4 regions of the Agrobacterium sp. O3.4 genome follow, and region 1 is predicted to be linked to each of the others. Evidence: riboswitches for the same ligand, from Rfam matches in the RefSeq annotation. Region 1 holds a riboswitch; each other region holds the start of a gene.

Region 1 (2,196 bases):
AGAAAAGCCACCGGCTTCTCCGTGGTAATCGTCAGTGTCAGGTCATCGGCCGCCTCGAAATCCAGTTTTCCACCCGTTGCCAGCGCCGCCTTGTTAGTCGCAAATGTGTGGTCGAAACCGGCGGCAAGCGCAGCCGCCGTCACAGGGGAACCATCGGAAAAGGCGCGGCCCGGTTTCAGCGTCACTTTCCAGCTGAGATCGCCGGTGCGTTCCGCTTTTTCGGCGAGACCGGGCACAAGCCGCCCTTCCCGATCGACGGTGAAGAGGTTTTCACCCACGCCATGGCTGACAAGCGCCCAGCCGTTCGATCCCTTTGCCGGGTCGAGACCGCTCGTGATGTAGGTGGCGCCAACGCGCAACGGCTCGGTGGCGAGAGCGCTGGCGCCCACACCCGTGATCAAGGCCGCAAGCGCGGCCGCGGCCAGACGTGAAAAGCTCTTTGCCGACATTCTATTTCCTCTCATGCTATTCGGACAGATTACGAAGCCGCTGTTTGCGGCCGGTCGGGTGGTAGGCGAAATCGTCAACGACGCGGCCACCCAGCAGATGTTCGGCAACGATGCGATCGACTGCCTCTTCCGTGACGCCGCCATAATAGGTGCCCTCGGGAAAGACCTGCAGGACAGGCGCAAGGTTGCAGGGGCCAAGACAGGTGGACTTGGCGGTCATGGTCCCCTCTCCCGTTACCCGAAGTTTCTGCCGTTCCTGCTGGTTGCGCAGATGACCCCAGATCACATCCGCACCCGCCGAGTTGCATGGCGCCCCCTGGCAGACGAGCACACGACGCTTCTGCGCCGGGACCAGCGATCCTTCACCTGCCGGGCGAACAGGCCCTGAAAGGTCAAGCGCCTGCGCCGTTTCGGCCAGATCTTCGAGCAGGCGCGCCATCAGGCTGCTCGATGTGGGACTTGCTGTTATGGAAAGGGACGGCCATGGCCGGAGGTCGCCTGCCCGCCATCGTTTCAATGTCTTGGTCATCCAGTTGTGAAAACTGGGCTCGAGCGGCAGCATCAGCGGAACGATCAGGACATGGCCGACATCCTCATCGATCAGCTCGAACAGCGCTTCATGGAGTGACGGTGTTCCCTGCTCCGTGAAGGCGATGCGAACGGTCTGAGCGCCGCAAAGCCCTTCGGCCTGCATTGCCAGCCGCTGCATGTCCTGATGAGGCGCGGCGGCAAAGGCCGACTTGGCGACAAGCAGCACCGCGTCCGGCACGGAAGGCTCGCGATGGGTGGGATGGGTACTATCTGTCACATTGCCTCATTCACGAGGCGGCGTCGAAAATGACGGGTCTCCGGCAGAAGACCGGAAACAGCCATCATTCCCATGGCACCCCCCGACCACGGAATTACATGATGTCAGGCAGGTCTCCTGGCTTGCGGGTCGAGGCCGTCTCACCTGTCTTCCCGGCATCGCTGCCAGTGACATCGTGGGCGATCGGCTCACCGCTTACAGTTGCGGGACAGCTCCGGAATTTAACCGGATTCCCTCTTAGCTTCCGCCGGGCGGCGAAAGAACCATGACGGAGCGACCCTACACTGCCGCCGGTCACTGTCAACCGCCTGCACGGGTAGTCTGATTTCCACGCAACAAAGCTTTATAATCATGTTACGTTATAAAGTAACGTTAAGCATGACAGATACCTGGCCGTCAAGGCTCTCCTCTAAGGAATTGGCTGAGAGACTGGCGGGACGCGAAACCACAATGTTTGATGTCTGTGGGTCAAATCGCCGAAAGACAGGCGACCTAGCCTTTCAACGCCGTCAGATAATGGACCACGGCGCGGGCATGTACGGGAAGTCCCGCAAAACTTCGAGCACAGATAAGCAGATGACGGCGCGCCCAGACATCGGAGATCGAGACTGTCCTGAAGGGCAATTCGGCCTGGTACCTCAAGGCATAAACCTCCGGCACGATGGCAAGCCCGACACCGCTGCTGACCATGGCGCAGATATCTTCGAAACTATCCAGACGGATACGCAGTTTGAACGGCCGGCCCTCGCGCGCCGCATGGGTTGCCAGATGCCCCTGAAGCGCACTTTCCGTCGGAAGGCCGACAAAGGGTTCGTCGAGAAGCTCCGCGAACGTCACCATATCCCGGTCCGCGAGTGGATGGCTGGCAGGTGTGATCAGAACAAGCCTGTCGATCTCGAAAGGCCGTGTTTCCAGCGTTCCCGTATCGGTCGTGTCCGC
Region 2 (2,196 bases), 180 kb from region 1:
GGGTGCCACAAGTTTCTTCTCCCCGAGGGGGAGAAGTCCGCGGCAGCGGGATGAGGGGGCAACGTCAGCGATATTCGGTGAGCTGGCCCCCTCATCGGACCCTTCGGGCCACCTTCTCCCCAGGGAGAAGAAAAAGCGGCAACGCTTCACTTCATCCGCAGACCGTTATCAGTGCCTTACCGCCCACCCCAGCGATTGCGAAACACCAGCTCCTCCAGCGGCACACGCTGGCGCCAGCCCTTCACCGCCAGTTCCGGTTCGGTATAAAGCGTATTGACGCGCCCGAGGCACAGCCAGGCGACAATTTCGATGTGCTCAGGGATATCAAGAATGGTGCGAATATCGCTGTCGTGGAAAATACTGACCCAGCCGACGCCGATGCCTTCGGCGCGGGCGGCAAGCCAGAGGTTCTGGATGGCGCAGACTGTGGAATAGACATCCGTGCGCGGATTGTGGGTGCGCCCCAGCACCACCTCGCCACCGCGTGTTGGATCGCAGGTCACGCAGATGCTGAGCGGCGCCTTGCGGATGCCTTCGAGCTTGAGACTGCGATAAAGCGCCTGCTGCTCGCCCGTAAACATCGCCGCCGCCTCTTCATTGGCCCGGCTGAAGGCCACAAAGGCGGCCTGGCGCACGGCCCCATCGGTGACGAGCGTGAAATTCCACGGCTGCATGAAACCGACAGAGGGAGCCGAATGCGCCGCCTTCAGGAGACGCTCGACAAGCTCCTCCGGCAGCGGATCAGGCAGGAACTGGTCGCGCACGTCGCGACGCGTCTCGATGGCGCGGTAGATCGCCTCGCGCTCCGCACCGGAGAATGGCTGGGCAGGCGAAAGCGCATGGTCGAATGGATCGGTTTGCAATGGATTGCCAGCGGACGGGTCGGTCGGCATCGTTTAACCCCAACAATGCGGGCGCGCGGATGCCGAAACCATGCCGGTTTTCGCATGCACGACGCGCCTCTTCAGCAACCTGCCGCCGTCCGCGCGGTTCGGTCTATCCTGCCAGGCCGGTCTTCTGACTCGGCTTCATCCGCCCTCTTCGCCTTCCCGAATGACTTCAGTGGCTTTTTGAAAAGGGCATCCGCCTCACAGCGCTGGGCACGTTCCGGTTTCTCACCGGATTCCCGATTCTCCCGCCACAAGGGCGGGCACCTGACTGAGGAAGCTATGAGCAAGAAGGCTTGCGAATGCAAGTATCGCGAGGCCGGTGCGGCAATGTGACCTTAACGAAAGCCAAATCGCATTACGCCACAGGGAAGTAACGCACATAAGCGAATTCATCACCGTCCGGCGACCAGTTGGGCGAGTTCATCGTGCCCTGCCCGCCGAAAAGCTCAAACAGCGTTTCGACATTGCCGCCATCCATATCCATCAGCCGCACGCGCACATCGAGATCACGCGGATGGTCGAAAACGTCGCCGTCATAGGAGACGAACACCACCTTGTCCCCTTTGGGAGACGGGTGCGGAAACCAGTCACCATAGGAACTGTCAGTGATGCGCTCCACAGCGGAGCCATCCACCCGCACCCGCCAGATCTGCATCAGCCCGGTGCGGCTGGAATTAAAATAGACCCACGCACCATCAGGCGAATAATCCGGCCCGTCATTGCGGCCCTCACCATGGGTCAGACGCGTCTCGATGCCGCTGTCGATATCCATGGAATAGATGTCGAAGACCTGATCGCGAATGCCGCAATATGCGAAACTCTTCCCGTCCGGCGCCCAGCCATGCCAATAGGAAGGAAGGTTCTTCGTCATCAGCCTTGGCGCACCGCCCGCCGATGGCAGAAGATAAATGGCGCTCTTGCCGAATTTCACCTTGTCGGAAATGGCATACAGCGAACCATCAGGCGAAATGCCGTGGTCGTTGTTGCATTGCGTCGCAAAGCCGGTATCGACCTTCTCCGGTGAAGCATCACCGGATGGGGACAGGCGATAGAGCAACCCCTCGCTGTTCAACAGCAGATATTTGCCATCCGGCGACCAGTTCGGCGCCTCGAACAGCTCCGGCGTCTGCCACACCACCCGCATCTGCCGGGTGCGGATGTTGAAGATTTCGATGGAACTGCGCATGCTGCCTCCCGGGGCTGTCGATAGTCTGGCTCTGATCGTTGGCGGACGCAGACATTCCGTTTGCTTTCGCCGCCATGGTGATTATGATCCTATGGCCGCAGGCACCGTCCTGCAAATTCA
Region 3 (2,196 bases), on a different contig from region 1:
CGACAGGCCGCGCCGGGTGAATGCCCGGGCAAGGCCGGCCACCATCAGCGATTTGCCGACGTCCGAGCCGGTTCCCTGAAACATCAGCACCCGTGCGGTCATGTCAGAATTCTATCCCGGCCTGCGCCTTCACGCCCGCCTTGAAGTGGTGTTTCACCAGGGTCATATCCGTCACCATGTCGGCAGCGTCGATCAGCGGTTGCTTGGCATTGCGGCCGGTGACGATGACATGCAGATCGGGCCTGCGACTGGACAGGGTTTCAACGACCTCTTCCAGCGGCAGGTAGTCGTAACGTAGCGCGATGTTCAGTTCGTCGAGGATCAGGAGGCCGATGGTTTCGTCGGCCATCAGGACCTTGGCTTCTTCCCAGGCCTTTGTGGCTGCGGCAACATCGCGTTTCAGATCCTGCGTGTCCCACGTGAAACCCTCGCCCATGGTGCGCCAGACAACCTTGTCGCCGAAAAGCGTCAGAGCCTGTTGTTCGCCCGTCGACCATGCGCCCTTGATGAACTGCACGACGCCGACCCGCCGCCCGGTGCCGAGCATGCGCAAAGCAAGGCCGAAGGCCGCCGTGGACTTGCCTTTGCCCGGGCCGGTATTGATCATCAGCAGACCTTTTTCGATGGTCTTTGCCGCAACTTCGGCATCCTGAACCGTCTTGCGGTTGACCATTTTCTGCCGGTGGCGTTCGGCTTCGTTATCGCTGATGTCGCGCGTCATCGCGTTTTCCTTCTCATCCTGCGGTGCGGGACCGATGCCCCTGCCATTCGGAGCGGCGACTATACCCAATTTGCCGCACCCGGCAATGCGTGAGGGGCAGGCCACGGCATTGACCCTCCCCCTCGTTCAGCCTAATGGTAGCGGACTGACGGTCTTTTCCCGGCAACGGGAAAAGCTAAGAGGGAACACGGTTCCACCCGGACAATGGGTCATTCCGTGGCTGCCCCCGCAACTGTAAGCGGTAAGCCTGCACCGTAAAGCCACTGGACCCTTGAAGATGGGTTCGGGAAGGCGGTGTCCGGGTGTTTTGAAGCCGCAAGCCAGGAGACCTGCCGTTTCAGAAAAACGTCTGTCGGGCGGGGTGCTCCGGTCAGTCGGTCAGATCGAATATTGGGTTTGCGCATCTGCGCATGCCGTTTTCGATGTCAGCACCCCGACGATTTTTTTAAAGGCGCGGGAAGCGAAACGGTTTGGATATTTCAGCGACATCTTCATGTGCAGGCGGAGACACGCAGGCTGACACGGCCTCCGGTGTGGTGGTCTTCGTTTGCCGAAGCTGTCGCGATGAAGCCGATCCCAATGCCGAACCACGCGCCGGTTTGCGTCTCGCCGAAGCCGTCATCGCGAAGGCGGAAGCATCCGGTGTCGTTGTTCGCTCCGTCAGTTGCCTTGCCAATTGCAAGCGCAGCCTCAGCGCCGTGCTTCGTGGCGCCGACGGCTGGTCCTATGTGTTTGGCGGGCTGACGCCCAATGACGCGGAAGACCTGCTGACAGGCGCGCATATGCTGGCCGCCTCCGCAGACGGCCTGATGCCCTGGCGCGGCCGCCCCGAACCATTGAAGCGCGGCATGGTGGCGCGCATTCCCCCATTCAATTTTACCGAGGAGAGATCATGAGCACCCTTCTGGACCGCGTTCCCTGCACCATCGTCACCGGCTTTCTGGGGGCCGGAAAAACCACGCTGCTGCGCGGCCTTCTCGAAAAGCTGGATGGCAAGCGGCTTGCCATCATCGTCAATGAATTCGGCGATATCGGCATCGATGGCGAAATTCTCAAGGGCTGCGGCATTGAAAGCTGCCCGGAAGAAAACATCGTTGAACTGGCCAATGGCTGCATCTGCTGCACGGTGGCGGATGATTTCCAGCCCGCTATCGAACAAATCCTCAGCCGCCAGCCGAAGGTGGAGCATATCCTCATCGAAACGTCCGGCCTCGCACTGCCGAAGCCGCTGGTGCAGGCCTTCCAGTGGCCGGCGATCAAGAGCCGCGTGACAGTGGATGCCGTGGTGGCCGTGGTGGATGGCGCAGCCCTTGCCGAGGGACAGGTTGCCCACGACATGGAAGCACTTGCCGCCCAGCGGGCCAATGACGAGGCGCTCGATCACGATGATCCGGTAGAGGAAGTTTTCGAGGATCAGGTCGCCTGCGCCGATCTCATCGTGCTGACCAAGGCTGATCTTCTCGATGATGCCGGTC
Region 4 (2,196 bases), on a different contig from region 1:
GTAGTCAAACACCGGCAAATAATGGATGCCAGGTGTCTCGATCGGATCCGGGGTGATCAGGATGTCGATTTCGTATCCCGTGAGAGCTGTCACGCCGCCGAAGGCAAATGAGGTCGTCAGTTCCAGGCCCACATCTGGCCATTCCATAAGATAGGGCTTTGTGACACCCATCAACCATTGATGGCAAGGATGGCATTCCATGCCGATCTTGAGCGAGCCGCGCTGGCCGTGGCGATAATCTGACAGGACATCTTCGGCCCTTTCGATCTGTGGGAGAACGCGCTGCGCCAATGTCACGATGTAGCGGCCGGCCTCGGTGAGACGGAGGTTGCGGCCGTCCTTCTCCCACATCGGCACGCCATAGCGTTCTTCCAGCTTGCGGATCGTGTGGCTAAGAGCAGACTGGGAGACGTTCAGCCGCTCCGCCGCCGCTGTCAGGCTGCCCAAGCGGTCGACTTCACGCAGGATCGATAGATGTTGTCTGTCCAGCATGTTATGCCCGACCTTGGTAAGGAGCCGGGTGTGCAGGAGTGCTATCGCGGACAGGAACCGGCCGGTGGTCCGCGTCGACCGCGACCATCGTGAAATGTCCGGTGGCGGTAATATGTCTCTCACCGGTCAGCAGGTTTTCGGACCAGAGTTTTGTTTCGATGGACATGGAGCTGCGGCCAACACGCGTGACGTGCGCCACCGCCTCGACAATCTCACCGATCTCGATTGATCTTGCAAAGTCGATGCGCTCGGATGAGGCCAGTACCACAAGCTTGCCGGAGTAGCGCGACGCCGCAACGAATGCCGCCTTGGTCATGTAGGCGATCGCTTCGCCCCCGAACATCCGGCCTACACTGTTGGCCTGATCTGGAAATACGATCTCCACCATGGCCACTGTTTCACTGGCTTCCCTGGTTTCTTCGGGAGCGAGTACGGGCAAGGCGTAGCTCGATGCATTCTCGCCCTCTGGAACGGCAACCATATGAAAGATGCCCTTCGTACAGGTGTGTCGTTGACGACCGACAATGGTTTCCGCCACCATTTCGACCTCGACCGTCAGAGAGCGACGGCCGGCCCTGACTGGTCTGGCCGTGAATTCGACGATGTGCCCGATGCGCGCCGGCTGCCGGAAATCAATGCGCTCGCAAGAGGCAGTCACGAAAGGTGCCCGCCCGAACCGGGTCGCCGCAATGAAGGCAACACGATCCATGAGCGCGAGACCGGTTCCTCCGAAGAGCGTACCGTGGTGATTTGTATCTCCTGGAAAGACGATATCGATAAGACTGGTTATTGCGCCGCGCTGAGCAGGCTTTTCTATTGTCGGGATTTCTGTCATCGGCACTACCATCAGCTTTTGGCAGGGCAGGAACATGACGCAAGACGACGGCACGGGAATGCCTGTCGCGAAAGCGGCACTCCGGGACACCCCGCCCGTGGACGTTATCTATCGCGGCAGGTCTCCTGGCTTACGGGTCGTCGCTTTGGTCCGTCTTCCCGAGGCTTGCCTCAGTGACATGGATGGACTTTCGCTCGCCGTTTACAGTTGCGGGGGCAGCTTCGGCTTCAGGCAGCAAAGCCCTGACCGAATTCCCTCTTAGCTCCGGACTTTCGCCCGCAGAACCACGATGACAAACCAATGTCGTATGTCGCTGGAGTGGTCAAGGCGTCCACCATCGGTTTCGTGGAAGTGAAGGTCATCACCTCGGCCGAGATATACATCCGTCCCGCCCTAAGGGTTTCGGAAGACTGGGACATTCCCAAACTCCGGGCGGACCGTCTCTCGTACCAAATCATGAGCAGGGCTCATACTTCCGTGAGATAATACCATTTTTATTCGATCGATCTCTCAGGCACAAAACGCACATCGCTCTCGGGTCGGGACAGATTAAAAGCTGTCGACTGAGGCTATTGAAAATAACATCCGGTGCGTCCTGAAACTTACGTCAATGAAATCAGGGTTCATCTGGGGATTTAGGGCGTTCGATCGTGATGACCAAAGATTTTAGCTTCAATATAAAGAAGATTTCTTTTGATGAGGGGTATCGCCCGTCAGAAAATACGCGCGTCACGACGAATTTTGCCAATCTCGCCAGAGGCGAGAACCGCGCAGAGAACCTCCGCAACGCCTTGAGGATGATTGACAATCGTTTCAACGCTCTGGCGCACTGGGATAACCCCGAAGGTAATCGTTATTCTGTCGAACTC

What was found. Region 1 has a riboswitch for cobalamin ahead of M0412_RS05480 ((2Fe-2S) ferredoxin domain-containing protein). Riboswitches for the same ligand answer to the same signal wherever they lie in the genome.
Region 2: another riboswitch for cobalamin. It lies ahead of bluB (5,6-dimethylbenzimidazole synthase); the one in region 1 lies ahead of M0412_RS05480 ((2Fe-2S) ferredoxin domain-containing protein).
Region 3: another riboswitch for cobalamin. It lies ahead of M0412_RS18545 (DUF1636 family protein); the one in region 1 lies ahead of M0412_RS05480 ((2Fe-2S) ferredoxin domain-containing protein).
Region 4: another riboswitch for cobalamin. It lies ahead of M0412_RS15770 (acyl-CoA thioesterase); the one in region 1 lies ahead of M0412_RS05480 ((2Fe-2S) ferredoxin domain-containing protein).

What each region holds. Positions count from the first base shown of each region.
Region 1 covers NZ_JALPZP010000001.1:1,137,907-1,140,102, reverse strand. Annotated here, with positions in the region: gene M0412_RS05485 (ABC transporter substrate-binding protein) at 1-449, opposite strand, end outside; gene M0412_RS05480 ((2Fe-2S) ferredoxin domain-containing protein) at 466-1,257, opposite strand; cobalamin riboswitch at 1,347-1,540, opposite strand; gene M0412_RS05475 (LysR family transcriptional regulator) at 1,750-2,196, opposite strand, start outside.
Region 2 covers NZ_JALPZP010000001.1:956,292-958,487, reverse strand. Annotated here, with positions in the region: gene bluB (5,6-dimethylbenzimidazole synthase) at 177-893, opposite strand; cobalamin riboswitch at 990-1,173, opposite strand; gene M0412_RS04640 (TolB family protein) at 1,246-2,076, opposite strand.
Region 3 covers NZ_JALPZP010000003.1:289,390-291,585, reverse strand. Annotated here, with positions in the region: gene M0412_RS18555 (cobyric acid synthase) at 1-102, opposite strand, end outside; gene cobO (cob(I)yrinic acid a,c-diamide adenosyltransferase) at 104-721, opposite strand; cobalamin riboswitch at 854-1,073, shown strand; gene M0412_RS18545 (DUF1636 family protein) at 1,192-1,617, shown strand; gene cobW (cobalamin biosynthesis protein CobW) at 1,614-2,196, shown strand, end outside.
Region 4 covers NZ_JALPZP010000002.1:643,712-645,907, forward strand. Annotated here, with positions in the region: gene M0412_RS15765 (LysR family transcriptional regulator) at 1-492, opposite strand, end outside; gene M0412_RS15770 (acyl-CoA thioesterase) at 494-1,327, opposite strand; cobalamin riboswitch at 1,425-1,631, opposite strand; gene M0412_RS15775 (DUF1852 domain-containing protein) at 1,981-2,196, shown strand, end outside.